DNA from 2 places in the Companilactobacillus sp. HBUAS59699 genome. Region 2 is predicted to be linked to the other one. Evidence: a T-box and tRNA genes for the amino acid it is inferred to sense, from the RefSeq annotation. Region 2 holds a T-box; the other holds one or more tRNA genes.
What was found. The T-box of region 2 lies ahead of asnS (asparagine--tRNA ligase). A T-box ahead of a tRNA ligase gene usually reads a tRNA of that ligase, here a tRNA-Asn.
Positions count from the first base shown of each region.

Region 1: it has a tRNA-Asn gene. The T-box ahead of asnS (asparagine--tRNA ligase) is inferred to sense a tRNA for this amino acid. The anticodon was not compared.

Region 1 covers NZ_JAYKTV010000003.1:318,351-334,529, forward strand. The annotation lists gene serS (serine--tRNA ligase) at 97-1,386, shown strand; tRNA gene U8519_RS08030 (tRNA-Asn) at 1,452-1,524, shown strand; tRNA gene U8519_RS08035 (tRNA-Thr) at 1,607-1,679, shown strand; gene U8519_RS08040 (aldo/keto reductase) at 2,255-3,253, opposite strand; gene U8519_RS08045 (FAD-dependent oxidoreductase) at 3,992-5,344, shown strand; gene U8519_RS08050 (EAL domain-containing protein) at 5,926-6,618, opposite strand; gene U8519_RS08055 (FAD-dependent oxidoreductase) at 6,712-8,067, shown strand; gene U8519_RS08060 (YfhO family protein) at 8,575-11,133, shown strand; gene glpK (glycerol kinase GlpK) at 11,231-12,739, shown strand; gene glpK (glycerol kinase GlpK) at 12,828-14,333, shown strand; gene U8519_RS08075 (peptide MFS transporter) at 14,517-15,995, shown strand; tRNA gene U8519_RS08080 (tRNA-Tyr) at 16,136-16,179, shown strand, end outside.
Region 2 covers NZ_JAYKTV010000001.1:248,396-264,574, reverse strand. The annotation lists gene U8519_RS01395 (DMT family transporter) at 1-184, opposite strand, end outside; gene U8519_RS01390 (heavy-metal-associated domain-containing protein) at 184-393, opposite strand; gene U8519_RS01385 (hypothetical protein) at 536-814, shown strand; gene U8519_RS01380 (hypothetical protein) at 814-1,809, shown strand; gene U8519_RS01375 (polyprenyl synthetase family protein) at 1,821-2,747, shown strand; gene U8519_RS01370 (dihydrolipoyl dehydrogenase family protein) at 2,820-4,148, opposite strand; gene asnS (asparagine--tRNA ligase) at 4,262-5,653, opposite strand; T-box leader at 5,714-5,946, opposite strand; gene lepA (translation elongation factor 4) at 6,018-7,868, opposite strand; gene dnaJ (molecular chaperone DnaJ) at 8,052-9,182, opposite strand; gene dnaK (molecular chaperone DnaK) at 9,314-11,179, opposite strand; gene grpE (nucleotide exchange factor GrpE) at 11,234-11,827, opposite strand; gene hrcA (heat-inducible transcriptional repressor HrcA) at 11,844-12,890, opposite strand; gene ribF (riboflavin biosynthesis protein RibF) at 13,036-13,971, opposite strand; gene truB (tRNA pseudouridine(55) synthase TruB) at 13,984-14,892, opposite strand; gene rbfA (30S ribosome-binding factor RbfA) at 15,033-15,392, opposite strand; gene infB (translation initiation factor IF-2) at 15,404-16,179, opposite strand, start outside.

The DNA.
Region 1 (16,179 bases), on a different contig from region 2:
TTGAAACTGGGTGGTACCGCGAAAAGTAGTCGATTCGTCCCTTTACGGGATGAGTGGCTACTTTTTTTGTTTACAAATTTTAGGAGGAAAAAATCAATGCTTGATATTAAGATGATCAGACAAAATCCAGATTGGACTAAGAAAAAATTAGAGTCACGTGGTGTTACAGCTGAAGAGATCGATCACTTGTTGGATCTAGATAAGAATCGCCGTGATCTATTAGTTCAAAGTGAAACACTAAAGGAGAAGAGAAACAAAGTTTCTCAAGGTATCGCTGAAAAGAAACGTAATAAAGAAAATGCTGACCAAGAAATTGCGGACATGAAGCAAGTTGGTGCTGACATCAAAGACTTGGACGCTAAGTTGGAAGATACAGCTGACAAGATGAACTATATCTTAGTTCGTCTACCTAATATTCCTGATGATTCAGTTCCTGTTGGACCTGACGAAAGTTACAATAAGGAAGTTCGTAAGTGGGGAGATATTCCTGAATACAGCTTCACACCAAAGCATCACTGGGAAATCGGTGAAGATCTAGGTATCTTGGACTTCGATCAAGCTGCTAAGGTTTCTGGTAGTCGTTTTGTTTACTACATTGGTATGGGTGCTAGACTTGAACGTGCTGTTTACAACTTCATGTTGGATCAACACCAAAAGGAAGGCTATACAGAAATGATCACACCTTACTTGGTCAACAGCCAAGCAATGTTTGGTACATCTCAATTCCCTAAGTTTACTGAAGATGTTTATACGGTTATGGTTGATGAGAACCCATTGACATTGATCCCTACAGCCGAAGTTCCATTGACAAACTACTTTGCTGGCAAGATCCTTGATGGTAAGGAACTTCCTAAGAAGGTCACAGCTCTATCACCAAGTTTCCGTTCAGAAGCAGGTAGTGCCGGCCGTGATACTCGTGGTTTGATCCGTATGCACCAATTCAACAAGGTTGAAATGGTTAAGGTTACTAGACCAGAACAATCATTCGCTGAATTAGAGAAGATGACAGCTGATGCTGAAAACATCTTGAAGAAGTTGAACATTCCTTATCACGTAATCGTGCTATCAAGTGGGGATGCTAGTTTCAGTTCAACTAAGACATATGACCTTGAAACATGGTTGCCAGGACAAGGCAAGTACCGTGAAATCTCAAGTTGTTCAAACTGTCTAGACTTCCAAGCACGTCGTGCCCAAATTCGTTACCGTGATGAAAATGGCAAGGCTCAACTAGTTCACACATTGAACGGTTCAGGTTTGGCTGTTGGTAGATGTGTGGCTTCAATTCTTGAAAACTATCAAAACGAAGACGGATCAGTTACAATTCCTGACGTTTTGGTACCTTACATGGGTGGAGTTACAAAAATTACTAAAGAAAATGCTAAATAGATATTGACGTTTTATTAGTAGATTGATAAAATTTAATAGTTGTTGAAAAGCGACTATTGAATTATTCCGGATTAGCTCAGTTGGTAGAGCATCTGACTGTTAATCAGGGTGTCGTCAGTTCGAGTCTGACATCCGGAGTTATATACTTAGGAAAAACCTAGGTGCGCTGATAATACATCTAGTTCTTGCGAATTAGATGTATTTTTTTATAGGCGCTTTTGCCATCTTAGCTCAGTTGGTAGAGCATCGGTATCGTAAACCGGCGGTCACAGGTTCGAATCCTGCAGATGGCACTATGTGTATTTAGAACATCTTTTGAATAGATGTTCTTTTTTTGTTTTATGGGGGATGCCGTCTCCAGAGAAAAGTATCTCCGCTCGCTGTATGACCGGTTCCAGCCAAGGTCTGGAACCTCGCTTTAGAACTTTTCTGAGGACCGAAAATTTCTAAAGTCGTCAGTGTTGTAAGAACGGAAGACCACCGTTCGACAACACTATTACGGCTAGCTCCGATACTTTTCTCTGGAGACTTAGATACTCTTTAAATATTTGTGATCAAAAAAATCTGTTAGAAATCCTTATTGGAATTCCTAACAGATTTTTTACTTTATAGTAATTATATACCGACAAACAAAGGCCCCAGACGAAGTCAGAGGGGAAGTCGGAGGTTGAAGATGAAAAAATCCCGCAGTGGCAGTGGTGTTAAACGAGTGAACTTCTCGTTTTTACAGCACTAGACGTATTTTGAAATTCGCGGGTTTGCGCGAAGTTCAAAATCGAGTCTGGAGACCAAGGCTCCAGACGTTCTACACAGCAGGATTTTTCATCTTCGACCGGAGACGGAAACAGCAGTAGAACACCACACTACCTTAACCCCTGATCAAACCGTCAATCTCACTAACCTCATCAGCAGAAAACTTCAAATTATCCAAAGCACCTAAGTTCTCATCCAAGTGCTCAACACTAGTAGTACCGATAATTACACTAGCCACGACCGGATCCTTCAATAACCAAGCTAGTGACATTTGACTGAGTGTTTGATCACGATTCTTAGCAATGTCGTTTAGCTTATTCAGCTTAGCAACCAAGGCATCTTGACCCTTGTCCAACAAATCAGTATTAGTGCGATGGATGTTGAAGTCGTCAGTAATGCCGTTGAGATAACGATCTGACAATAGTCCTTCGCATAATGGGCCGTAGGCAATTGCACCAACGCCATTATCTTCGAGTAGTTTTGCCAAACCACTAGTTTCAACGTGATCGTTCAATAGATTCATACTCATTTGATCAAGTACGAAGGGAGTACCTAATTTTTTGAACAATGAAATAGCTTGCTTGAGTTCTGGTACTTCGTAATTTGAAACACCAACATAGAGTGCTTTACCGGAACGAACAATATCGTCCAATGCTCGAACTGTTTCTTCAATTGGTGTTTGGTCATCGTAACGGTGGGCATAATAAATATCCACATAGTCAAGGTTCAATCTTTGTAGTGAATCATCGATATCTTGAAGTAATGACTTGCGAGAAGTACCGATACCGTAAGGACCATCGTGGATCTCGTAACCAGCTTTGGTAGAAATAACTAGTTCATCACGATATGGTTTCAAGTCGTCTTTTAGGATTTGACCAAGTAGTTCCTCGGAAGTTCCGAAGCCGGTTTGACCATCGCCATAGTGATTAGCAACATCGAAGTGGAAGACTCCTTTGTCAAAGGCGTGCAAAATAACTTTTCGACGTTCGCTCAGTGGATCAGCACTACCAAAGTGGCGCCATAATCCTAGAGAAATTGGTGGAAGCATTAGGCCGGTAGAACCGGCGTGACGCACAGAATTATTGTTGTAACGATTATCTGATGCAGTATACATTTTATTGACCTCCCAATTATTAAATACTCTTTAATGGTAAGCTAACGTGGATTTTTACTCAAGAATAGCATTGTTAAAAGAGCACAAAAAAATAGGCTCGCCTCTTGGGGGGACGAGCCTATTTTGTGTCACACATACTGTGTAACGGGTTACCAGTAGTGCAAGTGGCCAGATATGATTATGTGAGGTTTCCAAATTTGTCAAAAATAGAGAGGGATTTTATTAATTAATGAAAGCATTCAATCAGTGATCATCGGAATGGGAAAATGGAAACTGACGAAACTAACTCGATAAGTATAAATTGATTGAGGGGGGCAATTTATATTTACTTTGAGTTGTAATAGAACCTGCTACGATATGAGGATGTGTACCGTAACACGTTTTACTTATTTAATAAAAGGAAGGAATTGCATTGGCAATCATATCTGTACCCCTTTCACATTGAAGAGTATACAACATTTGTTTAAACAATTCTATTCAATTTAGACAAAAATTTTTATTTGTTTTTAACATCACAAACTAATATATTTGTATGATAATATAGTTACTTCTTGCTTTACGGTCAAAAATAGTAATTTGGTTATTGAGAGAGAAGGGGAAACGTTGCTATAGATGGATTTGTATTAAATATCAGTCATGGCATATTTTTTTATAAATCTTGGGTAAGCGCTTGCTTAGGTTTGACATTCTGTCTATAGCAATAGTTTAAATTATCACAATAGAAGGATGGTAGATACTATGAAAGTTAGTATTATTGGTTGTACACACGCAGGTACATTTTCAGCAATGAACATTTTGAAGGCACATCCAGACTGGGAAGTTACAGTCTACGAACGTAATGATAATTTATCATTTCTGTCATGCGGAATCGCTTTGTGGGTAAGTGATCGTGTTTCAGATCCTAATAAGATGTTCTATTCAAGTCCTGAGGATCTCGCCAAGTTAGGTGCAAACATGCAGATGAAGCATGATGTAACTAATATTGACTTTGATAATAAAAAACTAACTGTAAAAGATTTGGAAACTGGTGATGTTTCTGAACATGACTATGATAAATTAGTCATCACTACAGGTTCAGCTCCTATCGTTCCAAATATTCCTGGAATCGACTCTGATCGTGTTCAATTGTGCAAGAACTGGACAAATGCTACAGAGTTGAGAGAAAATGCTCAAAATATCAAGAGTGCTATTGTTATCGGTGCTGGTTACATCGGTGCTGAATTGGCAGAAGGTTACGCTACTCTTGGTAAAGAAACAACTTTGATCGATGCTTTGCCAGATGTTTTGGCTAAGAACTTTGATAAGAATATGTCAGAAGTCGCTGAAAAGGACTATCGTGACAATGGTGTAACACTAGGACTTGGTGAAAAAGTTCAATCATTCGAAGAAACAGCTGACGGTGTTATCGTTAAGACTGATAAGAATGAATACAAGGCTGATGTTGCGGTAATGTGCGTTGGCTTCAGTCCTAACACTGATATGTTCAAGGATGAATTCGAAACACTTCCAAATGGTGCTTTGATCGTGGATGAATACATGCACACCAGCAAACCAGATGTCTTCTCAGCTGGGGATGCTGCATCAGTTCACTACAATCCAACTAATGATAATCAATACATTCCTTTGGCAACGAATGCTGTTCGTCAAGGTATCTTGGTTGGTGCCAATATTGAAAAAGACACTGCTAAGTACATGGGAACACAATCATCATCAGCCGTTGAACTATTCGGTAGAACATACGCTGCTAGTGGTTTGACAGTTGGACATGCCAAAGTTCTCAACAAAGAAGTAGAGAGCGTAACGCTTGAAGATAACTATCGTCCAGAATTCATGTTATCGACAACACCAGTATTGATGAACTTAGTCTGGGATCCTGAAACACGTGAAGTACTTGGTGGAGCTTTGACAAGTATGTACGATGTATCTCAATCAGCTAACTTGCTATCCTTAGCTATTCAAAAGAAAGTAACTATTGATGAGCTATCTATGGTTGACTTCCTCTTCCAACCAAACTTTGACAAGCCGGTTAATTATGTCAGTGCTTTGGCAATTGCGGCTGTGGAAAAAGCTAACAGCAAGGTTGTTGAGTAGGTAGGTGTTCTGATGCCGCCCGCGGTTGAAAACAAGAAAGCCGCTGTGGGACCGCTTGGAGCTAAGATCTCCAAGCTCGATTTTGAACTTCGCATAGACCGCGAATTTCAAAATACGTCCGTGGACTAAGCGATAAATCGCTAATTCCACAAGCACTGCGGGCTTCCTTGTTTTCGCCCTTCGGCTCAACATGATAAGTATGGAATGGGATTGTGATGATTGTTCTATTTATTTTTTAGGAGTGGACAGGGCTAAGTTTCATGTTTTGTTCATGATATTGCATGACCTACAGTTAAATTAAGTAATTACACAAAAACAGCACGTCTGACGATTTTGTCGAGACGTGCTGTTTTATTTTGAAAAATTAATTATCACTCTAATCAAGTAGTAACGAAAAAAATAGCTGAAGGCGAGCAACAATGGAATCCGCCGTGATAGTGTACTTAGCGATTTATCGCTTAGTACACTGGACGACTTTGAAGACTACAGGCTTCAAAGCGAGGCTTAAGACGAAGACTTAAGCCGGTCCCAGGGCAGATGGAATTGTTGCCCACCTTCAGCGGCATACAACCAAGCAAATTCTAATACAAACAACAATCATGAGGTAACTTCAATAATTGCGGCTTACTATAATAGTAACCTTGCTTAAGGTGCACACCCAATTTGTCACTTAATTGATGATCAGCTTTGTCTTCAATACCTTCAATAATCAAGCGCAAACCGTATTCTTGGCTCATTGCATGCCAAAAATGAATTTTTTGTTTCATCTTGTCATCAATAAACTTCTTACTAAAGTTTTGTAAAGCAAATTTTAATTCTGAGGCAAATGGTAATAAATCTTTGATGTTTTGAAAATGATTAATACCTGTTCCAACGTCATCAAGTGATATTTGCATTCCTCTATCCAAAAAATCTGACAGTTTTTGGATGATCTCTTCTATCGGATAATTATGAGGGCTGTCATCCTCAGTTAGTTCTACTACTAACTTAGTTGGGTAAATTTGTTGCTGACTTTGGATTATTGCTTCAGAAATCGTTGTTGTCATAAGTTGCTCACGACTGATATTCACGGATAAGCGACGAACCTTGTCTGATAGTACCTTGGTTGTTTCAATTAATAAATCGGCAGTGATTTGTGGATCGATTGCGGAGAATGATTCTGGCAAGCGCCAACCTTCCGGTGTATGTTTCTTCATTAATAATTCGTATCCAATGATAGTATCCGTATGAGTATCTACTTGTGGTTGAACAAAATAACGATAAACTGATGTCAATAAACGTTTCCTCCAAAATATAATTATTTACATAATTTAATATAACACTATAATATACTATGATAATATTCGACAGAAAGAAAGGGTTAATTTATGAAAGTCGTCGTCATTGGTTGTACTCATGCAGGCATAGCTGCCGTTAAACAGATTTTAAATTATTATCCTGAAACGGAAATTACAGTATATGAACGTCAAAATAGTATCTCTTATTTGTCCTGCGCTACGTATTTACATATCAAGGGAACTGTTAAGACACTTTCAGATGCCCTATATGCCGAACCGGAAGATTTTGAACGTCAAGGAGTCGACATGGAGATGAATCATGATGTCATCAGTCTCGATGCAGATAAGCACTCACTGTTAGTTCAAAACCTTGAAACTAAGAATATGGAAAAGGTCACGTATGATAAGTTGATCGTGGCAACAGGCTCAATTACTGCTATACCAACTATTAGCGGGATCGAAAATCCAAAAGTCTTGTTGTGCAAGACCTACGAACAAGCCCGCAATCTGTGTACTTCAACTTTGAAAAAGCAACGAATCGCCGTTATTGGTGGCGGATATGTTGGAGTTGAATTGGCTGAGGGTTACGCTAAGTCAGGTCATGAGGTATTGTTGTTCCAACAATCAGAATATCTATTGAACAAATACGTTGAACCAGTGATCTCAAAGGCTGTTGCTGAAAAGCTCAGAGATAACGGCGTTCAAGTCTTTACTGGAGCTCGGGTCCAGGCTTTTTCTGATACTCAAAATGGCGCCTTGGAAGTTACTGCTGATGGTAAAAAATACGAAGTCGACATGGCAGCAATGAGTGCTGGGATGATTCCTCAGACTGATTTGCTTCAAGGTCAAGTCGATATGGCTGAAAATGGTGCTATCATCGTTGACGACTACATGCATACGTCGAATCCAGATATTCTAGCAGCTGGTGATGCGTCAGTCATCCATTATAATCCAACGAAGTCCGTTAGATATTCACCACTGGCATCTCACGCCGTTCGTCAAGGAACCTTAGCCGGTATCAATGTGTTGGATCGCCGATTGAGAACGATCGGAACACAATCGACAACGGGGATGTTGGTATTCAATCAAACCGTCGCCACTACTGGATTGACAGTAGAAGATGCTAAGGAAGCAAACCTGAATGTTGCCAACATCGTCTATACTGGACCTTACCGACCAGATTTCATGCCGGATACGAAGCCAGTTACAGTCGTATTAGTCTATGATCGCAATACCCGCAAGATCTTGGGTGCTCAGCTGATGAGTGAACATGATGTATCACAATCTGCCAATACAGTTTCAGCCTTGATCCAGAACGATGCCACGATCGATCAACTTGCCTTGTTAGATATGTTATTCTCACCGAACTTCAATAATCCATTTGATTACTTGAATTTGGCAGGTCAAAAAGCAGTCGAACAAGAAAAAGGCTACTTAAGAACTTAATTTTGCTGGATGTTTTTTCACACTTTATTCCTATTTTGAGCGGATTATTTTCATAATATCCGGTTACTATGTATGCATAGTCATCAAAAGAGGTGAATCATATGAAAAAACATCCATTTTTAGCTATCGCTGGTGTATCAGTTATTGCCACAGTTTTTTTGTCGTTAATAATGTAATATTACTTTTTAAGTGGGTACACTATTTAAGTGCTAACGAAAAATAGCTGACGATGGGCAACAATGGAATCCGCCGTGATAGTGTACTTAGCGATTTATCGCTTAGTACACTGGACGACTTTGAAGACTACAGGCTTCAAAGCGAGGCTTAAGACGAAGACTTAAGCCGGTCCCAAGGCAGATGGAATTGTTGCCCACCGTTAGCGGCAATAGAAACCCTGGCAATAGACCATCTAACGTATACTCAAAATCAAGCCTTTTTTGATGTAATCGACTTGATTATATGTTATTAATTACGTAAGGTTTTAAGGTAGTTTAATGGGAGTTCAGGATGAAAAAAAATCGTATTGGATATTATTTGGGTGCCTTTGCAATCAATTTGATCATTATTTCAATGATTTTTTGGTTCAACGGCTTAGTTCCGTTTGGAAATAATAATTTTTTAACGAGTGATCTGGGAACACAATATATTGCCTTTCTAACCGAGTTGCGCCGGCAATTAGTTCACGGAAATCTCCATTTATATTTGTTTAGTCAGTCGTTGGGGGATAACTTTTTCCCAATCATCAGCTATTATTTGTTATCGCCTTTTAATTTGTTACTAGTATTATTCAAAGCTCAAGCAGTTCCAGTAGCTGCTGACGTGATTATTATGCTGAAAATCTCGGCCATGGGCGTGTCGATGGCTTATTTTCTAACGCAATATTTCAAGCAGTCACGTCCTTCGAATTATATTTTTACGATCGCCTATAGTTTTTGTGGATTCACGGCTTCGTATTTTTACGATCTAATGTGGTTGGATGCTCTGATCATGTTGCCGATCGTAGCGGTTGGTGTCATGCGTGTTATTCAGGATAATAAATTTGTTTTGTATTATTTTTCGATCTTATTATCAATTATTTTTAATTATTATCTGGGCTACATGCTCTGTATTTTTTCAGTGTGTTTCTTCATATATTTAGCTTTGGAAAACAACCTGATGCAGCAACGGACACGTTTTGTCACGATTAGGAATTATATTGTAGCTTCACTGCTGGGAGGACTGAGTGCTGCAGTAGTGTTGATACCGACTTTTGCAGGAATGTTGAAGACGGCGAAGACTTCATTCGATAGTTTTAATTATTTACCTTCAGCTCGATTCGGATTCGAAGCCTTCACACAATTAGGAATCGGCGGCAATACCTTTATGCAGCGACTGCACCACGGACCATCGGTCTTTATGACTTCGACGGTTTTGATTTTGTTGCTGAGTTACTTCTTCAGTAATCGAGTGTCCAAGTCCGACAAGAATCACTCGATGTTCTTGATCGGTATTTTGCTGGCCAGTATGTTTGTGACGACTTTTAATACAGTTTGGCATATGTTCCAAAATCCAGCGGGATTCCCGTTCAGAAATAGTTTTATTTTCTCTTTTGTCTGTATCTTTGTAGCTCATAAAGCTTTTTCAGCAGGGGTCTTCAAGGATGTTCATACTATTATCAAGTCAACTTGTACGGCTGGTATTTTGATCTGTATTGGTTATGCAACGGAATGGCTAGTTCCTAGATTCATTGAGAGAATGGGCTACGAGACGCCTGATAATGCGTATAACTATCACTATTTTTGGCTGAGTTTGATCTGTATCGTTATCTCAGGTCTGTTAATAATCATGTTCAGTAAGAATAAGTATATCGGCATTGGTATTCTGGCAATGATCTCGTTTGAAGTTTTTGCTAACTTCAATTCGGTGCTTGATACGGCCTATTTGGGGAATCAACAAGTATATAGCCGACAGTATCAACGTGAAAATAATATTTTGACAGATGTAAAGAACAGCAGTCATCCGGGACATCGAATCATTGTTTCGAAGTCAGGATTGAACAAGGCCTTTCCAGATCAGTACAATAATTACAATGATCCGGTATTGTTCAATATCAATGGACTCAGTCTGTACAGCTCCACACTTAATCAAGATACTATGACGATGATGAATGATCTGGGTTATTTCAGTTTCAACGTTCGACGGATCAGTCACTTCGGTGGAACTGATATTACCAACGCACTCTTCGGCGTTTACTTCAATATCAGTCAGTTGGATCATCGTTATATCGTTAATGAACATTATGATGCACCAACCTTAGGCTTCTTGGTCAGCAATGATGTTTATGATTTTCAGATGATACCTAAGCGAGCCTTGGATAACCAAAATCGTTTGTGGCAGTCATTGAATGGTACTGACACGCAGTATTTGAAGAATGCTTCAATCAATACTATGTCGCAAAAGAACCACAAAAAGAGAACTATGTACACTTATCAACTGAAAACTGAAACTACTGGACCGTTATACTTCTATGTATCACCATTCAATTATTATGCCTCCAGAATCTATGTCAATGGCCGCCGTATCAACACTCCACAGATAGAAGTACAAAAGGCTGCCGTTATGGACTTGGGTGATTTTAAGAAAAATGAATCTGTCGAAGTCAAAATTCTGACACGTAAACCGTTGGAGATCAACCCGAGTTACTTCCGTTCACTTGATTATGATAAGTATGAGGCAACTATAGATAAGTTCCGTGCTAATTCAATGAAGATAACTTCGGACTTGAATCACGATACGGTCAAAGGCACGATATCGGTCAAGAAGAATTCACCACTGTTATTGAGTATTCCCTATGATAATGGCTGGACAGCTTATGATAATGGTAAAAAAGTTAAGATTCATAAAGTTATCAGTAATTTAATGGCGATAGACCTAGATAAGGGCTACCATAAGATAGAGCTAAAATATCAATTTCCAGGTTTGAAGTTAGGTTGGATAATTTCAATTATTTCAATCGCTATTTTTGCAATATATTTAGCTTTTAATAAATATTTAAATAAAAATAGTAGTAAAATGTTTGTGAAATAGCTAATTATTGCAAAATAAGTCTTTTAATTTTCAATATCTAGCTAAATGTTATAAGATTTTATCATGAAACGCTTACATAAAGAGATGAGGTGCAGAAATGTCAAATGAATACATTATGGCAATCGATGAGGGAACAACAAGTACACGTGCGATTATTTTTGACAAAAAAGGAAGCAAGGTCGCAGATGCTCAGCGTGAATTTACGCAACATTTCCCAGAACCTGGTTGGGTAGAACACGACGCTAATGAGATTTGGAACGCTGTTCAATCAACTATTGCTAATGTCTTTATTGAATCTGGTATTAAACCAAACCAAATTAAAGGGATCGGTATTACGAATCAACGTGAAACTACTGTGATTTGGGATAAGAAGACTGGATTACCGATTTATAACGCAATTGTTTGGCAAAGTCGTCAGACGACAGATATCGCCAATAAGCTTAAAGAAGACGGCTATGACGATATGATCCATCAAAAGACTGGTCTATTGATCGATTCATATTTCTCAGCTACGAAGATCCGCTGGATCTTGGATCACGTTAAGGGTGCTCAAGAACGTGCTGAAAATGGTGAATTGTTATTTGGTACGATCGATAGCTGGCTTTTATGGAAACTATCAGGTGGAGCCGCTCATGTGACTGACTATTCTAATGCCAGTCGTACGATGTTATTCAATATCCATGAATTGAAGTGGGATCAAGATATTTTGAAGATCTTGAATATTCCTGAAGCGATGCTTCCAGAGGTTCGTCCTAATTCTGAAGTTTATGGTAAGACTAAGGACTATCATTTCTACGGTTCTGAAGTTCCAATATCAGGTATGGCAGGTGACCAACAGGCTGCCTTGTTCGGCCAAATGGCCTTTGAACCAGGAATGGTTAAGAATACTTACGGTACTGGTGCCTTCGTAGTTATGAATACAGGTGAAGAGCCACAATTATCTGATAACAACTTATTGACGACGATCGGTTATGGTATCAATGGCAAAGTTTACTATGCGCTCGAAGGTAGTATTTTCGTTGCTGGATCAGCTATTCAATGGTTGCGTGATGCCATGAAGTTGGTTGACTCAGCTCCAGAATCAGAAGAAGCTGCTATTAATTCTCATGATGACGATGAAGTCTATGTTGTTCCTGCCTTTACAGGATTGGGTGCTCCATACTGGGATTCCGATGCTCGTGGTGCAGTCTTCGGATTGACACGTGGAACTAGCCGTGAAGACTTTATCAAGGCAACCCTCCAATCATTAGCTTATCAATCTCGTGATGTTATTGACACGATGAAGAAGGATACAGGCATTGATATTCCAACCTTAAAGGTTGACGGTGGAGCTGCTAATAACAAGTTCTTGATGCAATTCCAAGCTGATATTTTGCAGACGCCAGTTCAACGTGCCAAGGATCTTGAAACCACTGCTCTAGGTGCTGCCTTCTTAGCTGGATTAGCTGTTGGCTATTGGAAGGACTTAGACGAAATCAAAAAAGATTACGCTACGGGTGCTACTTTCAAGCCGGAAATGGACAAGAAACGTTCAGATTACTTATATGAAGGTTGGCAACAAGCCGTAAGTGCTACTAGACAGTTCAAGCATAAAGCTATTAAATAGAGATAATTAATAAATTAATAATACAAAAAGGTTTAATTGTGTAAGTGATTAAACCTTTTTGGTGTTATTAGATTATGTGAGGATAAAAATGGTAAAAAAAGAATACATACTTGCAATCGATGAGGGTACAACAACTGCCAGAGCCATTATCTTTGATCATGCTGGCAAAAAAATAGCTTCAGCCCGCCATCCGATTCGTCAAATCCTACCAAATCCTGGTTGGGTAGAACATGATGCAACAGAGATCTGGAATGCTGTACAGACAACAATTGCGACGACGTTGATTGAATCAGGGATCAAACCTGATCAAATCGATTCGATCGGTATCGCTAGTCAACGTGAAACCACGGTTATTTGGGACAAGAAGACTGGTTTGCCAATTCACAACGCTGTTGTTTGGCAAAGTCGTCAAACTTCCGAGTTGGCTAATGATTTGATCAAAAATGGTTATGAAGAAGAGATCCACAAAAAAACTGGCTTGATCGTGAGTCCGTATTTTTCAGCCACGAAGATCCGCTGGATCTTAGACCATGTCGACGGTGCTCAAGAACGTGCTGAAAAGGGTGAATTGCTGTTTGGGACGATCAACACTTGGTTATTATGGCAATTGACTGATGGTGACAGCTTCTTAACTGACTATGCTAATGCCAGTCGGACGATGCTCTACAACATCAATGATCTTAAGTGGGATGATGAATTATTAGAGTTATTCAATATTCCTAAGGCAATGTTACCGGAAGTTAAGTCTAATTCAGAATTGTTCGGTGTAACTAAGAATTATCATTTTTATGGTTCAGAAGTACCTATCACTGGTATGACGGGATCACAACAAGCTTCATTATTCGGGCAAATGGCATTTGAACCAGGAATGGTTAAGAACACTTATGGTACTGGCGCTTTTGCCGTAATGAATACTGGTAACAAGCCAGCTTTATCAGATAACAATCTATTGACGACAATTGCTTATGGAATCAATGGTGAGATAACTTATGCCTTGGAAGGTAGTATTTTTGTTGCCGGTGCAGCTTTGCAGTGGTTGCGTGATGGGATGAGAATTGTCAAACACACACCTGATACTGACGCTGCCGCCAAGAGATCGACTGATCACAACGAAGTCTATGTTGTGCCGGCCTTCTCTGGATTAGGTGCTCCTTATTGGGATGACAAGGCACATGGTACCGTCTTCGGTATTACTCGTGGAACTACTGACGATGATTTTATCAAGGCAACTCTACAAGCAATTGCTTATCAGACTAAGGACATTATTGATACGATGAGTTCTGATTCAGAGATCCCAATCGAAGTCTTAAAGGTCGATGGTGCGGCAACCGCGAATGATTACTTGATGCAATTCCAATCCGATCTATTAGGAATCCCACTGCAAGTCTCTGCTGAATTGGAGACGACTTCTTTAGGAGCAGCCTTTTTAGCAGGACTAGGTAGTGGTTACTGGAAAGATCTAGATGATATTAAGAAGAATTACCAAATTGGTAGTGACTATGAACCTAAGATGGAAGAAGAAGTTCGTAAGAATCTCTACAACGGTTGGAGAGAGGCAGTTGCGGCCACAATGGCATTTAAACATCATAAATAATGAAAGCTTGTGGCTTAAAAACGTAGCTATCTAACAATAAATAAGAGTTCACATTAAAATACTCTTATTTTTTTTTGTTGATATAACAACATTTTTGGACTAAATATTAAAAAAGTTTTGACAGATTGCGTTCAAGAGCTTAATATTAACCTATTGTTGTGTAATGTGAGGAGAGAATTTTTAATGGATGAAAAGAAGAAAGACCGAGGTTTCTTCGGACAACCTATAGGTCTGCGAACATTGTTCTTAACTGAATTCTGGGAAAGATTCAGTTACTATGGTATGCGTGCCATCTTACTTTTCTATATGTACTATGCTATAGATAAGGGTGGACTTGGAATGAACCAAGTCACGGCCGCATCAGTTATGTCTATCTACGGTTCGCTAGTTTATATGTCTAGTGTTATTGGTGGATATATCAGTGATAGAATTTTGGGAGCCAGAAGAACTGTCTTCTGGGGTGGTGTCTTGATCATGCTTGGTCACATCGCCTTGTCATTCCCATTAGGGGAAGCTGGATTATTCCTTTCAATCGGATTGATTACTATCGGTACTGGTTTATTGAAGCCTAATGTTTCTGAAATGGTTGGTGGACTATATACAGATGATGATCCACGTCGTGATTCTGGTTTCAGTATCTACGTCATGGGTATCAACTTGGGTTCACTTATTGCTCCACAAGCGGTTAACTCAATGTGGCACCACTTCAGCTTCCACGCTGGTTTCTCATTAGCTGCTATCGGTATGTTTATTGGACTTATTGTTTACTGGTGGGATGGTAGAAGATACCTTCCAGAATCAAGTTTACATGCTCCAGATCCAATCTCAGGCTCAGAACTTAAGAAGTTCTACAGACGTGTTGCCTATGGTGTTATTGCCATAATTGTTATTGTGGCTATCATGGCATTCGCCAAAGCATTAACAGTTGATAACTTCATTGTTATTCTAAGTATTCTTGGTATTGCCTTGCCTGTTGGTTACTTCGTAATGATGCTTACTAGCAAGAAGGTTACTAAGGTTGAACGTTCTCGTGTTATTGCTTATATTCCATTGTTCATCGCTGCTGCTATTTTCTGGGCAATCGAAGAACAAGGATCAGTTGTTCTAGCTCTATTTGCGGCTGAACAAACACAATTGCACTTTGCTAACTTCAGTATTTCTGCACCTCAATTCCAGATGCTTAACCCATTCTTTATCATCATCTATTCACCAATATTTGCATGGTTATGGCTTAAGTTAGGTAAGAGACAACCATCTTCACCTTCGAAGTTCTGGCTAGGTTTGGTTGCTACAGCTATTTCTTACTTCGTACTGATGATCCCTCTAGTTGGATTAAGCTCAGATGGTAAGGTTAGTCCACTCTGGTTGGTTCTAAGTTGGGGTATTATTGAAATTGGTGAAATGTTGATTTCTCCAGTTGGATTGTCTGCTACAACTAAACTAGCTCCTAAGGCATTCTCGTCACAAATGATGAGTATGTGGTTCTTGGCTGATTCAGCCGGACAAGCTGCTAATGCGCAACTTGTTAAGTTATTCGAACCTGGTAACCCAAGTAACGAAATGATGTTCTTCGGTGTTACAGGTGTTGTAACACTTGTAGTAGGTATCATCTTGGCATTGCTTGTGCCTAAGATCAAACCACTCATGAAGGGTGTTAACTAGGAAGTATTTTAAATAATATATTTTATAAGAGCGGACTCAAATCGAGTCGGCTCTTTTTTTGATGCAATTAAAAAAATCTTCTAAAAATACTTGAAATGTCTAAATATTTTCGGTAATATAATTAAGTCGAGTAAAGACATGGAGGGGTAGCGAAGTCTGGCTAAACGCGGCGGACTGTAAATCC
Region 2 (16,179 bases):
TTACAAATATCAAGATCAAGTTGAAAATAGCGGCGAATACACTCGTGAACAAAGCTCCGATAACTGGATTTAGACTGACTAACGAGAACTTATTGAGAACTGGACTGATACTACTAAATAATAGCGAAATTAAATTAAGCTCAACTCCTAGAAGTTGGGCCTTTTTAGTGGTCATAGAATTCACTAAGCTAATTCCTCAACCTTGAATGGTTTACTTGCTAAATCAGCTTTGATTTCATTTACATCCAATTCTTCATTTCCAGAAATTGTTAAAGTCATCTTGTCCATATCTTTGTCTAACTTCTCTACACCCTTAGCGTCCTTGATCAATTCAGCAATGTGCTTAGGACAGTTCTCACAGTGTAACCCACTTACTAAGATTTGTTTTTCCATAATAATATTCCTCCAATATATTAATTCTATTACTTTTTTATAATACCGCAGTAAGAAATTAATTTAACTTAGGATTTTTACTAATTTTTTATTATTCCTAAAAACGCTAGAATATAAGTAATATAGGAATGGAGAACTAATTATGGCTGAAAATGTAAGTATGGAACAATCTATTTATCAATTATTAAATGACGTAAATCGTAATTACTTTACTTCTAACCGTCAACTAAATAAGCAATCAATGTTGTACCAAACAATTGAGGAAGTTCAAGATAAGGGCTGGTTCAACGACTTAAAATTAGAAGAAATCGAAAATTATTCTTTGGCAACTGCCACTCTAAAGCCAGCTACTCTAACTAAAGATGGTATCAACAAACTTACTGAACTTAAAAAGATCTACGGCAAGGAGGACGATAAGTAATGGATATTGATGATTTAAAGAAACAAATGAGTGGTCGTTTTGAAAACGCCCCTATTCAATCATCAGCTTTTTACGCTGATCCTGAAGATCACCTGGATAATCAAAAAAAACTGCGCGTTACTCTAAAATCATTCACTGAAACTCAAAAAATGATCACACCATTTGCCTTACAAATTCTCTGTACACATTCAGAAATCACTCTGATGCCACTAGGGCTATTGGATTTAAATGAATTAAGAGACTGGGAAGATCAACAAAGAAAAGATACTGGAATCTTAGTTGGTAATCCTGACAAACGTACTGGTATGCCCTTGGTAATTCAATTTGAATCACATGTCAAAGAGTTCCCATCTGAAAAAAAGGTACTTGATGTCTATACTGACGATATGTTCAATCATTTCCATGAAACATTCAATGATCATATTTGGCCAGTTGTTATGAAATACTTGAACGAAAATCAAACAATCCTAAAAGAAATCGAAAAGAAACTCGATGAAGAACGTATTGAAGTTCGTGATTTAACGTTAAAACAATTGGAACCACTGAACGAATCTGAAATCAAAGAAAAACTTGGTGTTCCTTTAAAGAAAGATCAATTAGATCATTATTCAAATTACATCGCCGATATGAGTCAAGTTAATTCCATCATTACATCTTCGGGAACTTTTACTAAAGAACAAATATTAAAAGACAAGCCTTTCCCACAAATGATGAATTTGGCTGAGATGCGTAACACATTCTTCTATGTACTCGACAATACTTTCAACGAAATTTTATATTTCTACATTGAAGCCTACGGAACTAAGGATGCAAAATTAAAAAAACATCTCCAAACATTGCGCAAAAATTTGGCAGCACTAATGCGTCAAGATGCCTGGAAGAAATCCAATGACATCATTGAAAAAGAACAAAAATTCAATGCACAAAAGTTTTTCAGTTCAGTTTTCTTACCGATTGCTGAAAACCTCGAAGTTGAAATTGATAAATTCAAGTAAGGAGAATCGTTATGGCATCACCATTTGAACAATTTGAACACTTAAATCCAAAATTGATCAATTTGGAAGACTACATCCTCCACTTGATTGAATTAAATAAAGATGACATTATTTCCGAAGCTAGCGGATTTTTGAAATCTAGCCGTTTTCTTCACGGAGCATTCTTCTATCTATTCTCAGCATTTGGTACAACTGACGATCTACGTGAGAATGCCTTACAATCAGCTGCCGCCGCAACGCAAATGTTCTATATCAGAAATGAAATGATGCGCCGACATCAAGCGGGACCTGACTCTATCAAGTTAAACTTTATGGTCGAATACTTCTCCGACTTGATCGATGTAGAGTTACGCAAATGCTCAGCTGATGATGACGCCTTACAAGGCAAAATCGATGCTATTCAGGAAATAACTACGCAGCAATTATTAGCTGACGAGCAAATGGTTAAACCGGTCGAAGATATCGGTGAATATGTCAAACGTGTTGAAGGACGCTCAGCAGTGATGTTTGAATTTGCCTGCCGTTTTGGTGCCCAAGCTGCTCACGCCTCTGACATTATTGTTGATTCAGCTGGTGAGATCGGTCGAACAATTGGCATTGCTTATCAAATCAAGAGTGAAATCCTTGATCTGGTCGGGATCAACACTAATGATGATGAATTTGGGCCATTATACATGCTTCAAAGTGGCGAATTCACTTTGCCAGTTATCTTTGCAATCGGCAAAAAGGGTCCTGACTTCATGAATAAAATTGCTGAAGCTGGACGTACTGGTGAAAAAGCACTGGCCGAGACAGCTGAAGAAGTTATCGATAACGGTGTTGACGCTTCACAAGTTATGGTTAAGGAATATAAGGATCAAGCTTTATTCGACATTAATATGCTGCCTGAAATACCTGAAAAACATGACTTGCAGAAGTTAGTGGAAATGTTACTGTAATCATTCAGTATTAAAAATGGATACCTATAAAATGAAGAATTTCATAGGTATCTATTTTTTAACTTCTATACTTTAAACCAAATATTGCAAATCACTTGCTGGTGTTGGATATGCAAAAATCGTATTAACGATCTCATCATGAGTAAGTTTTTTGTTGATAGCTAATGTTAAATAATTGATCATTTCATCAGCTTCATTACTCATAAGTGTTGCTCCAACAATTTGATCATCTTTATTGAAGACTATTTTTGCTTTAGCGACTGGTTCATTAGTTCTATAATACGTAAACCACTTAGTTAGATCCTGATCGACTACTCGATAGTCATCAGGATTTTTTTCGGCTTCAGTTGTACTTACACCAACTTTGGCCAGTTCAGGTGAACCGTAAACCAACGTCGGAATTGCCGGGTATTCAATCTCTTTATCAGTCTTACCCAGAATCACATTGGATACATATCTAGCGTCAAATCCTGCAACTGGTGTTAGTTTAGGTTGCGATTTATCAACAACATCCCCAATTGCATAAATATTTTTATTTGTTGTTTGTAACTTATTATTAGTCTTAATTCCCTTAGTTGAGTATTCAACTCCAGCTTTTTCCAAATCAAGCTTATCTACATTAGGAACTCGGCCAGTTGCACCAACGATCAGATCACTTACTAAGTTAAAGTCACCAGCATCGATGACGTACTGCTCACCAAACTTGGCAATAGACTTCGTATCAACATTAAAGTGAAATGTAATTCCACGGCTTTCTAATTGCTTAACTAATGCATCCACGTAACCAGCATCGAATTCTTTTAGGGGTCGATCATTATGATGTACGATATGAACTTCAGCACCAGTTGAACTAGCGATAGTCGCTAGTTCAAAGGCAATGTAACCTGCACCGATAAAGGTTACCTTCTTAGGCATTGACTTCAAGTTCATGAAGTCAGTACTCGTTAATAGATGCTCATTACCTTCAATATTTAGACGACTTGGTCGTTGGCCAGTCGCAATCACAAAGTTATCAGCTTGATATATTTCATCATTAACACTGATTTGATCTTCAGAAATAAACTTGGGTTCACCATCAATTGCGGTTATTCCTGCACTTATCAGTCCATTGCGACTACCTTCAGGGATCTTACTTGTATAAGTATCTTTAAATGCTTCAATCTCTGGCCACTTAACATATGGCGCATCTCCAAAACCTTTTCCTTTTAATTGAGCCACACGATCACGTGCCTGTACACCACTTAGAAGCATCTTCTTGGGATCACAACCACGGTTAGGGCAAGTTCCACCCCATTGATAATTCTCAACTACAGCAACATCCTCACCTGCTGACTTGAGTGCATATGCCTCGGCCAATCCCGCGGGACCACCGCCGATAATAATTGCATCGAATTTATTCATCTTAACTAGTTACCTCCGAAAAGTTGACTAAAAAAATAGACCTCATAACATTTCTATTATAAGAGTCTACGTATAATTTTTTTAGTTATTTGCTTATTCTACAATTATGACAATTAGAATTCAGCGTTACCTGGTGTTCTAGGATAAGCAATGACATCTCTGATATTTTCCATACCAGTGATGTACATAATTAGTCGTTCAAAACCGATACCAAAGCCTGAGTGAACTGTACCACCATACTTACGTAATTCTAGGTACCACTTGTAGTCGTCTTCATTCATTTCAAGTTCTGACATTCTCTTTTCAAGTTTGTCAAGACGTTCCTCACGTTGTGATCCACCGATCAATTCACCGATTTCTGGAACTAATAAGTCAGCTGCAGCAACTGTCTTACCATCATCATTAGCACGCATATAGAATGCCTTGAAGTCCTTAGGATAGTCAGTAATGAAGACTGGCTTCTTGTAAACTTGCTCTGACAAGTAACGTTCATGTTCTGAATCAAGGTCAAGTCCCCAATAAGGTTTAACCTCAAATTCAACATCAGTAGCTTTTTCTAGAATATCGATAGCATCTGTATAAGTAACGTGCGCAAATTGTTCGCCAGCAGTAGCCTTCAAGCGATCGATCAATGTGTTATCCACGTTCTCATTCAAGAAGTCCAATTCTTCCTTGGCATGATCCATTACATAATTGATAACATACTTAAGTAATTCTTCGGAGCAGTCCATTTCATCTTGTAAGTCTGCAAAGGCCATTTCTGGTTCGATCATCCAGAATTCTGAAGCGTGACGACCAGTATGTGAGTTTTCAGCTCTAAATGTAGGACCGAAGGTGTATACATTTCTGAAAGCCAAAGCAAATGGTTCAACCTCAAGTTGTCCACTAACAGTTAAGTTTGTTTCCTTCTTGAAGAAGTCTTCACTGTAATCAACTTTGCCATCATCAGTCTTAGGAACATTATTCATATCAAGGGTTGTTACTTCGAACATTTCACCAGCACCCTCAGCATCTGAACTAGTGATAATTGGTGTATGAACGTAGACGAAGTCGTTCTTTTGAAGATATTCATGGATAGCAAAGGCAGCTAATGAACGAATTCTGAATACTGAGTAGAAAGTATTTGTTCTTGGACGCAAGTGAGCAATTGTTCTCATGAATTCATATGAATGAGCTTTCTTTTGCAATGGATAGTCAGCATCAGAAGAACCTTCTTCGATAACTTCTGTAGCGTGGATCTCAAATGGTTGTTGTGCTTTAGGAGTTAATGCTAATTCACCGACAACTTTGATTGTTGTGCTGATTGGGAACTTAACAACATCAGCATAGTTTTCCATGTCACTTGTGATAACTACTTGAACATTCTTGAAAAATGAACCGTCATTTAATTCAATGAAGCCGACACGTTTTGATCCTCTGATTGTACGAATCCAACCAGAAACAGTGATTTGATCACCGTCAGCAAATTCTTTTTTGTATAAATCTTTAACTAAAATATTTTGCATTTACTTCTCCTTATTATTTCCGAATACTATATAGAAACAAAAAAATCCTTCATCCCTAATAAAAGGGACGAAAGATTTTCCGCGGTACCACCCAAGTTTTTTTATAAAAAAACACCTCAAAGTATTATTCAATACTTACAATGGTAACGCATTGGCTTGCGTCTAAACCTACTCTCGAAATTTCAGTTAGAACAACAAAGATGTTTTTCGTATATACCGACACACCAAGCTCTCAGTAACCTCGGTTCCCTGTAGATAAAGTATATAGTACTCGTTCTTTTCATATCTAATATATTATATTTTCTTAAATGTAGCATATCTTTGTGCAACTTGTAAAGTACCAAATGGAATAGAGCAATTCAGCCTACTTACCTGAATCGTCGGCCTTGCCCTTATTTAAGTTAAGAACTGACATGAAGGCTTCTTGAGGAATCGAAACTTTTCCAACTTCCTTCATCCGCTTCTTACCAGCTTTTTGCTTGTTTAATAGCTTATCACGACGGGTTCTGTCACCACCGTATAGCTTAGCAGTAACATCCTTACGATAAGCCTTGACTGTGGCACGGGCAACGATCTTATTACCAATAGCAGCTTGAATAGGAATCTCAAACATTTGACGAGGAATAACTTCCTTCAAACGTGAGACGATGTCACGTCCACGTTGATAGGCGAAGTCCTTATGGACGATAAAGCTCAAGGCATCGACCGGTTCACCATTCAACAAGATATCCATCTTAACTAATTCACTTGGTTCATATTCTTCAACTCGATAATCCAGTGAAGCGTATCCTTTAGTATTTGATTTCAAATCATCGAAGAAATCAAAGATGATTTCTAGCAATGGCAATTTGTAGATTACGTTAACTCGATACTTATCTAAATAATCCATAGTTACAAATTGACCACGTTTGCGTTGGCATAATTCCATAACTGGGCCTACGAAGTCTTCGGGAACCATGATCTCGGCTCGTACATACGGTTCACGAACTTCTTTGATCTCAGAAGCATCTGGTAATTCAGCAGGATTATCGACGATTATTTCTTCACCTGAAGTAGTCGTAACGTGATAATCAACTGATGGTGATGTGATGATCAGATCCAAATTAAATTCACGCTCTAGTCGTTCTTGGACAACGTCCATATGGAGCAATCCTAAGAAACCGACACGGAATCCGAATCCTAAAGCTTGCGAAGTTTCAGGCTCATATTCCAAAGCAGCATCATTTAATTTTAATTTTTCGAGTGCTTCATGTAAGTCTTCATATTTAGCATTATCAACTGGATACATACCAGCATAAACCATCGGTGTACTCTTACGATAACCTGTTAATGGTTCATCTGTTGGATTATCGGCAAGTGTAACCGTATCACCAACTTGTGTTTCGACGACTGATTTGATACTGGCAGTGATATAGCCAACATCACCGGCCATTAAGTAATCACGTGAAACGGCCTTAGGAGACATTACACCAACATCTGTAACTTCGAAGGTCTTCTTATTACTCATCAATTCAATCGTGTCACCGACCTTAACTAAGCCTTCACGAACACGTACGTTCAAGACAACTCCGCGATAACTGTCATAAACTGAATCAAAGATCAACGCCTTTAGAGGTTTGTCAATGTCACCTTCAGGTGCTGGTACATCACTGACGATCCGCTCAAGCAATTCATCAATACCGATACCCGTCTTGGCACTAGTCATAACCGCGTCCGAAGCATCGATTCCGATCATCTCTTCGATCTCTTCTTGAACTTTTTCAGGTTGTGCTGATGGCAAGTCGATTTTGTTGATGACTGGAACAATCTCCAAGTCATTATCAATAGCTAAATAAGAATTAGCTAGTGTCTGTGCTTCAACACCTTGTGCCGCATCAACAACTAATAGTGCTCCCTCACAGGCAGCTAGTGAACGTGAAACTTCATACGAAAAATCCACGTGTCCCGGTGTGTCGATCAGATGGAAGATATAATCCTTACCATCTTTAGCAGTATATTCCAATTCGACCGCATTAAGTTTGATCGTAATTCCACGCTCACGCTCTAGATCAAGATCATCTAGAATTTGTGCCTTCATATCACGTTTTGCGACTGTATGTGTTTTTTCCAAAATACGATCAGCAATTGTTGATTTACCGTGATCGATATGCGCTACGATAGAAAAATTACGAATTCTTTTTTGTCGTTCTTTTAATTTGTCAAGATCCAGATCCATAAATGTTTCCCTTCTATCAATTACTTTAATTATTTAAGAATTAAATCTCATCTTATCTATTTTACACTATTTGAACCTATACCACCACGTAACAAGTACTCTTATTGAATGATAACTAGATAAGAATATAGCAAAAAAGAAGCCTTGAGTAAATTAACTTCAAGACTTCAATTTTATAATAGATTAACCATTAAAGGCATCTTTTATCTTATTAAAAAAGTTACTATCTTTTTCTTTTACTTTGTTTCCGCCTGCTTCCGCAAACTTCTTCAAAGCTTCACGTTGTTCACCTGACATCTTACGAGGTGTAACGATATTTACGGTAACTTTTTGGTCACCAATATTCTTGCTGTTAAGAACTGGAGCACCTTTACCACGTAATCTAAATGAGGTACCAGTTTGTGTACCGCTAGGAACTGTTAATTTAACTGGACCATGAACGGTATTAACCTGGATCTCATCACCTAGAGCTGCTTGAGGAAAACTGATATTTACTGATGAGTAAATAGTTGATCCATCACGCTGAAATTCTTTGCTTGCGGCAACATGGAAGACAATGTATAGATCACCATAAGGTCCACCGTTTTCACCGGCTTCACCTTGGCCATCAAGGCGCATTTGTTGACCATCTTCAACACCTGCTGGCACAGTAACTTTAAGAGTATGTTTCTCATTAACCTTACCCTTACCATGACAAATGTTGCATTTTTCTTTGATTTCTTTACCAGTACCACCACAGACATCACAAACAACTCTTGTACGCATGCGACCAAGTGGTGTTTGACGATCTACTTCGACATAGCCGGAACCATGACATTTAGAACATGTTTCAGGATGTGTACCAGGTTTAGCACCACTACCATCACAAGTCTTACAGATCTCTTCACGATCATAAGAGATGTCACTCTTCTTACCAAAGACACCTTCTTCAAAGGTCAGATCCATACGATATTGTAGATCAGATCCTTGTCTAGGTGCATTAGGACTTTGTCTAGCTGTACCGCCGCCGAAGAATTGACTAAAGATATCTTCGAAACCGCCGAATTGATCACCGCCAGCTCCACCACCGAAGCCACCAAAACCTTGGCCTTGGTTCATACCAGCTGATCCATATTGATCATAAGCTGCACGTTTTTGAGGATCCTTTAGTGTCTCATAAGCATCGTTGATCTCTTTAAATTTCTCTTCAGCATCAGGAGCCTTATTGATATCTGGATGATACTTTTTTGAAAGTTTACGGAAAGCTTTTTTGATTTCATCTTCAGAAGCGTTTTTATCCACGCCTAAAGTTTCATACGGATCTCTATCTGCCATTTAAAAATCACCCTTGTGTTGACTAGGACTCTACGTCCGATTTTATCTTTTATGCTCAAAAGAGCAGTTGTTAATACTATACCATTGTTGGTCTAGTAATTAAAATGACTGCTCTTTATCACAAATTATTATTATTTCTTATCTTTATCTGGGTCTACTTCTTCGAAGTCGCCATCAACTGTACCATCATCGGACTTCTTGCCGTCCTTTGAATCTGTACCTGTTCCAGTAGCACCTTGGGCACCACCAGCTTGTTGAGCACCTTGAGCTTGTTGATAAAGTTTTACAGAAAGATCTTGAACGATCTTATTCAAATCGTCACGCTTCTTCTTCATGTCTTCAATATCACCAGAGTCTTGAGCCTTCTTCAAAGCATCACGAGCATCTTCGGCCTTCTTGATTTCATCGTCAGAAACCTTACCCTTAATATCTTTAAGAGTCTTGTCAGTAGCAAACAATGCTTGTTCAACATCGTTCTTAACGTCTACTTCTTCCTTACGTTTGTTATCTTCGTCTTCGTGTTCCTTAGCTTCCTTCATCATTTGATCGATTTCTTCATCGCTCAAGCCTGATGAACTCTTGATAGTAATCTTTTGTTCCTTATTAGTACCAAGATCCTTAGCAGAAACATTTACAATACCGTTCTTATCGATATCGAACTTAACTTCGATCTGAGGTACACCACGTGGTGCAGCTGGAATGTCTGTTAATTGGAAACGACCTAAGGTCTTATTGTCAGCAGCCATTGGACGTTCACCTTGTAGAACGTGAATGTCAACAGCACTTTGGTTATCGGCAGCAGTTGAGAATGTTTGTGATTTACTTGTTGGGATAGTTGTATTTCTATCGATCAACTTAGTAAATACGCCACCCATTGTTTCAATACCTAATGAAAGTGGTGTGACATCAAGTAAGACAACGTCTTTAACATCACCAGAGATAACACCACCTTGGATAGCGGCACCTAAGGCAACGGCTTCGTCAGGGTTGATTGAGTGGTCAGGTGTCTTGCCTGTCCATTTTTCAACAGCATCTTGAACAGCGGGTGTACGTGTTGAACCACCATTTAAGATAACTTTATCAAGATCGTTGATTGTCAAACCAGCATCCTTCAAGGCATTGTCAACTGGGATCTTTGTCTTTTCAACTAAGTCAGCAGTTAATTCATCAAACTTAGCACGTGTCAAAGTTTCTTCCAAGTGAAGTGGGCCATTAGCACCTGATGAAATAAATGGAAGACTGATTGATGTTTGCATAACACCAGATAAGTCCTTCTTAGCCTTTTCAGCAGCATCCTTTAATCTTTGTAGAGCCATCTTGTCTTGTGACAAGTCAACACCGTTCTTGTTCTTGAATTGTTCAACTAACCAGTCGATAACCTTTTGATCAAAGTCATCACCACCAAGGTGTGTGTCACCATTTGTTGAAAGTACTTCGAAGACACCGTCACCTAATTCAAGGATAGAAACATCAAATGTACCACCACCAAGGTCATAAACAAGAATCTTTTCGTCACCCTTGTCGTTATCAAGACCATAAGCAAGTGCTGAAGCAGTTGGTTCGTTAACGATACGTTGAACGTTCAAACCGGCAATCTTACCAGCATCTTTAGTAGCTTGTCTTTGTGAATCATTGAAGTATGCAGGAACTGTAATAACAGCATCTGTAACAGGTTCGCCAAGATAGTCTTCTGAGAACTTCTTGATGTGTTGCAAGATCATAGCTGAAATTTCTTGTGGAGTATATGACTTGCCAGCAACAGTAACTTTGTAACCTGCTTCACCCATATGTCTCTTGATTGATGAAACTGTATCAGGGTTAGTGATTGCTTGTCTCTTAGCAACTTCACCAACTTGAATTTCACCATCTTTAAAAGCTACAACTGAAGGAGTTGTTCTTGCACCTTCGGGGTTAGCAATAATCTTTGGTGAGCCACCTTCAAGTACGGCAACAGCTGAGTTAGTTGTACCTAAATCAATACCAATAACTTTTGACATAAATATAAACCTCTTTTGAATTTTAATATTATTTATTAACTAAATTATGAAGAACTATTGTGCTACAACGACCATTGCTGGACGAAGTACACGATCTTCTAGCTTGTAACCTTTTTGTAGAACTTGGACAACAGTATCTTTTTCATGATCTTTATCAGCTGGTACAGTTTGAACCGCTTGACTATCAGTTGGATCAAACTTCTTACCAGCATTGTCGATAATCGTTACATGATTATCAGTCAATGCCTTAACCATATGTTGTTGAACCATTTCGATACCCTTCTTTAGTTGCTTGCCAGCATCATCGCTGACTTCAACTGCCAAAGCTCTTTCTAAGTTATCAATAACTGGAAGAATTTCTGTAGCCAATTTTTGACCATCATATTTAAGGATTCCGGCAACTTCCTTCTTATGACGATTATTCATATTTTGAATTTCAGCTTGGCTTCTCAAAAACTTATCTTCTAGTTCTGAATTCTTAGCCTCAAGATCCTTGATTTTTGCATCCTTAGGATCGATTTTGGTTACTTTTTCAGCATCCTTCTTTGCATCCTTAGCAGTGTCTTTTGCTTTTGACTCTGTCTTAGATGCGGTCTTCGTCTGTTCACTAGAAGATTTAATATCTTCTTGCTTCTCTTTATCTGCCATTACTTCCTCCTAAATATCAAGAATCATCATACCGTGAATAATAATCGATCAAGCGCTTTGCCAGCTCTTGTCTAAATTCACCTAATAACCCAATTAATTGTGAATAATGCATTGTTGTAGGACCAAGCAAAGCAATTACCCCTTTACCATGATGACCAACATCATAGTTTGCAGTGATAATACTGTAGTTCTTCAATGCATCGGATCCTAACTCACTACCTAAACGAACTCTGATTCCATCATCAGTGTCGTTGGGATCAAGCAATTTCTTCAAATCTGTACTTTGATTAATAATTGAGAATAATGATTGAACTTCTGATAGATCTTCGTTATTCGCGTAATTTAACAAATTCAATTGACCATCAACGAAATACTTTTCCGATCCGGCTTTTTTGAACAGCTGATCTATCATATCGATCAATCCATCGTTTGAATACATATACTCAGATAAGATAGCTGGTATATCATTGTGAAGCATCTTTAAAACTCGTGGCAACGGTTGTCCAACCAACTTATCATTAACAACTCTTACGATTTTTTCGATTAACTCTGTATCAAAGTTTTCATCGATCGTATAAATATTACTCTCAACATTATTGTCGCTTGTGACGATGATCGCCATAATTTGACGCGAATTCAAAGGTACGATCCTAAATCCTGTTAGGAGGATCGAACTACTCTCTGGTCCCAATGTGATTGCTGTATAACTAGTTAGATGAGATAAGATTTTCGCCGATTGTTCAATGATGTCATCAATTTGATGATATGTTTGACCAAAATCCTCGTCGATTCTCTTTGCGATATCTTGTGGTACGGTAGTTGGTTGTACCAAATTATCGAGATAATAACGATATCCCATTGCGGAAGGAATACGACCGGAAGATAAATGAGTCTTCTCTAAGTAGCCTATTTCTTCTAGCACTGCCATTTCATTTCTGATCGTTGCTGAACTGACGTGAAATGGTAATGCATTCATCAATGTTTTTGAACCAACCGGCTGGCCGGTATCTGTGAAAATGCGCACGACTTCTTTCAAGATTGCATCTTGACGTTCCGATAACATTCTACCGTCCTCCTTTTAGCACTATTCATATTGGAGTGCTAACAATGTAAAATATAACAATCTATGCTTATAGTGTCAAGTGGTGAGACTCATAAAATTAAAAATTTGCACAAAGAAAAAAGCAGGTCACAAAAACCTGCTAATATTAATGTTTCTTAAAGTAATTCAGTGAATCTTCTTTATCCTTGTGAAGCTGTTTGACCAAACCATCAGCATCACTGAACTTAACTTCGCCACGAAGATAGTGTAACCATTCAACGCGGACGTCTTTTCCATAAATGTCTTCATCAAAATCAAAGATATTACATTCGATCGTCACACCGGTATCTTCCTTAAAAGTTACATTGTATCCAACTGATGTCATCGATGGATACCATTTGCCGTCAATCTCAATACGAGTCACGTACACACCGATAGAAGGCTTTAACTGTGATTTGCTAGTAACCACATTGGCCGTCGGATAACCAAGCGTACGGCCACGTTGTAAGCCATGTACGACGGTTCCTTGATTCTGGTAGGAATATCCTAGTAATTCGTTAGCATAATCAACTCTATCGTTTAATATTAACTTCTTAATAGTGCTAGAGCCGATCTTTTCATCATTTATCATTTGCTCAGGCACAGTTATAACTTCAAATCTACCTTTAGCAAAGCTAGGGAGAGTCTCCATATTGGCGATATCCTTTTTCCCATAAGTGTAATCAAAGCCGGCAACGATATACTTGGTTCTCATTTTGACCATATAATCGTCGACAAACTCCTGTGGTGGCAAACTAGCGAATTCTGAAGTGAATTCAACAAAGTATAAATAATCGACACCTAGTTCTTCAACTAACTCAGCTTTGCGTTCCATAGTGGAAATATATTTATAATTTTCTTCATGTTGATATATTTCTCGAGGTGAACGATCAAAAGTCAAAAGAACCGATTTTAGTCCTTTTTGACGTGCCAAATCTACCCCACGTTGAATCACTTTTTGATGGCCACGATGAACTCCGTCAAAAAATCCCATGATCAATACGATATCTGATCCTGGTATTTGATTATTCTTCAGCGGATGTGTAACATTCACGATCTCCATCAGTTCATCCCCTTAATCATTATTTAATAACATAGTTTCTGGAATCCACAATTGACGCTCATCATTGTATTTATAAATTGCTTTAGTTACATGATTGCGAGTAACACGCATCAGATTGGACTTGTCATAACCTGATAAATCCAAGAATCCGCCATGCAGTACACGGACCTCCCACTCCTCATCAGTCAATTCATGTGCCTGCATATCGGATAATACATCATCAGTGCTCCGCAAGAAATCATGATTTCCTTCTGACATCATACGCTCAATATCAGCCAATTTGTATGTTTCATCGATATTGAATCCAGCACTTTCTGTTCTCGTCAGCTTGGACATAAATGACGGTACGCCAAGTAAATCACCGTATTCGACGGCCAAGGTTCTAACGTAAGTACCTTTGGAACATTTAACGTGGAATCGTAATTTTTGTGTTCCTGTTTCCGAGTCAAACTCGGGTTCGTCCAACATATAAAAATCATAAATATGAATATGACGTTCTGGTCGCTCTACTTCTATCCCAGCTCGAGCATATTCGTATAATTTCTTTCCATTAACCCGAACAGCTGAGAACATTGGCGGAATTTGAGTCAAATCACCTATCATTTTTTGGAAGTTAGCATTCAATTCTTCCTTAGTAAAGGCTTGATCCAGCTTTACTTCCTTTACAGTCTCACCTTCACGGTCTTCAGTAGTTGTTGATCTGCCTAGAGTTATCTCACCTTCGTATTCTTTAGGTGAACCTGTTAAGCGATTTACTAACTTAGTTGCCTGGCCAACACAAATTGGTAATACTCCATCAACTAATGGATCTAGAGTACCTGTATGACCAATTTTTTTTGTGTGCAAAATTTTTCTTAATTTATAAACATAATCAGAACTTGTCATTCCAATTTCTTTATTTAGGGGAATTACTCCGTTCATTGCTATCTCCCGATTCGATAAAATTATTTACTTAAACATATCAATGACTATTTTACTAGTAATCTTATACAATAACATTCATTTTTTTAAGTTACTTACAAAAAAAAGACCCAACAATGTAAATTGTTGAATCTTTAATTCTATTTATTAGCTTCGTCTTGGTGCATTTTAGCGATCAAACGATCAATTTTTTCACCATATTGAATGGATTTATCTTGTTTGAATTCCAATTCCGGAATCTTGTACAGTGTCAGTCTTGGAGCTAACTCTTTACGAATTAATCCCTTGGCTTTATCCAATCCTGCTTGAGTATTCTCAATATCTGCATCTTTTTCAGACAAGATACTGTAATAAATAGTAGCGGATTGCAAGTCACCTGTCATTTCGACTCCAGTAACTGTTACGCCTTGTACACGAGGATCACGAACACGTTTTAATAGAATGTCATTTACTTCTTTTTGAATCTCTTGTTCTACACGACCGATTCGATGTTTTACCATATTATCATCTCCTATTTGACTGGAACTTCTTCCATCACATAGGCTTCAATTTCGTCGCCAATCTTGATGTCATTGTAGTTTTCGATTGTGATACCACATTCGAATCCTGACTTAACTTCTTTGACGTCGTCCTTGAAACGTTTAAGTGAAGCAAGTTTACCTTCATAGACAACAATACCATCTCTAATTAAACGAACTCCACTTTCACGAGTGATGCTACCACTATTTACGATACATCCGGCAATTGTACCGATCTTAGAAACATTATATGTTTCACGAACAGTTAAGTTACCTGTAACTTTTTCTTCGTAAACCGGTTCTAGCATACCCTTCATGGCAGCTTCGATTTCATCAATAGCCTTATAGATAACTCTATGTAGACGAATATCTACGTTTTCTTCCTTAGCTTGAACACGAGCTTGAGCTGTTGGACGAACATTGAATCCGATGATAATTGCATTACTTGCTGCAGCTAAGTTAACATCACTTTCAGTAATGGCACCAACGGCTTTATGAATAATGTTTACACGAACACCTTCAACTTCGATCTTCTTCAAACTTCCGGCAATGGCTTCAGCAGAACCTTGAACATCGGCTTTGATGATAACATCAACAGTCTTAAGTTCTCCTTCTTTCATTGTTTCAAACAAGTTATCTAGTGTAACAGGGTTAGTCTTCTTACGTTCAATTTGAAGAGCACGACTTGCACGCTCTTCACCAGCTGCACGAGCTGTCTTCTCATCATCGAAGACAACAAACTTATCAGCTGATTCAGGAACATCATTCA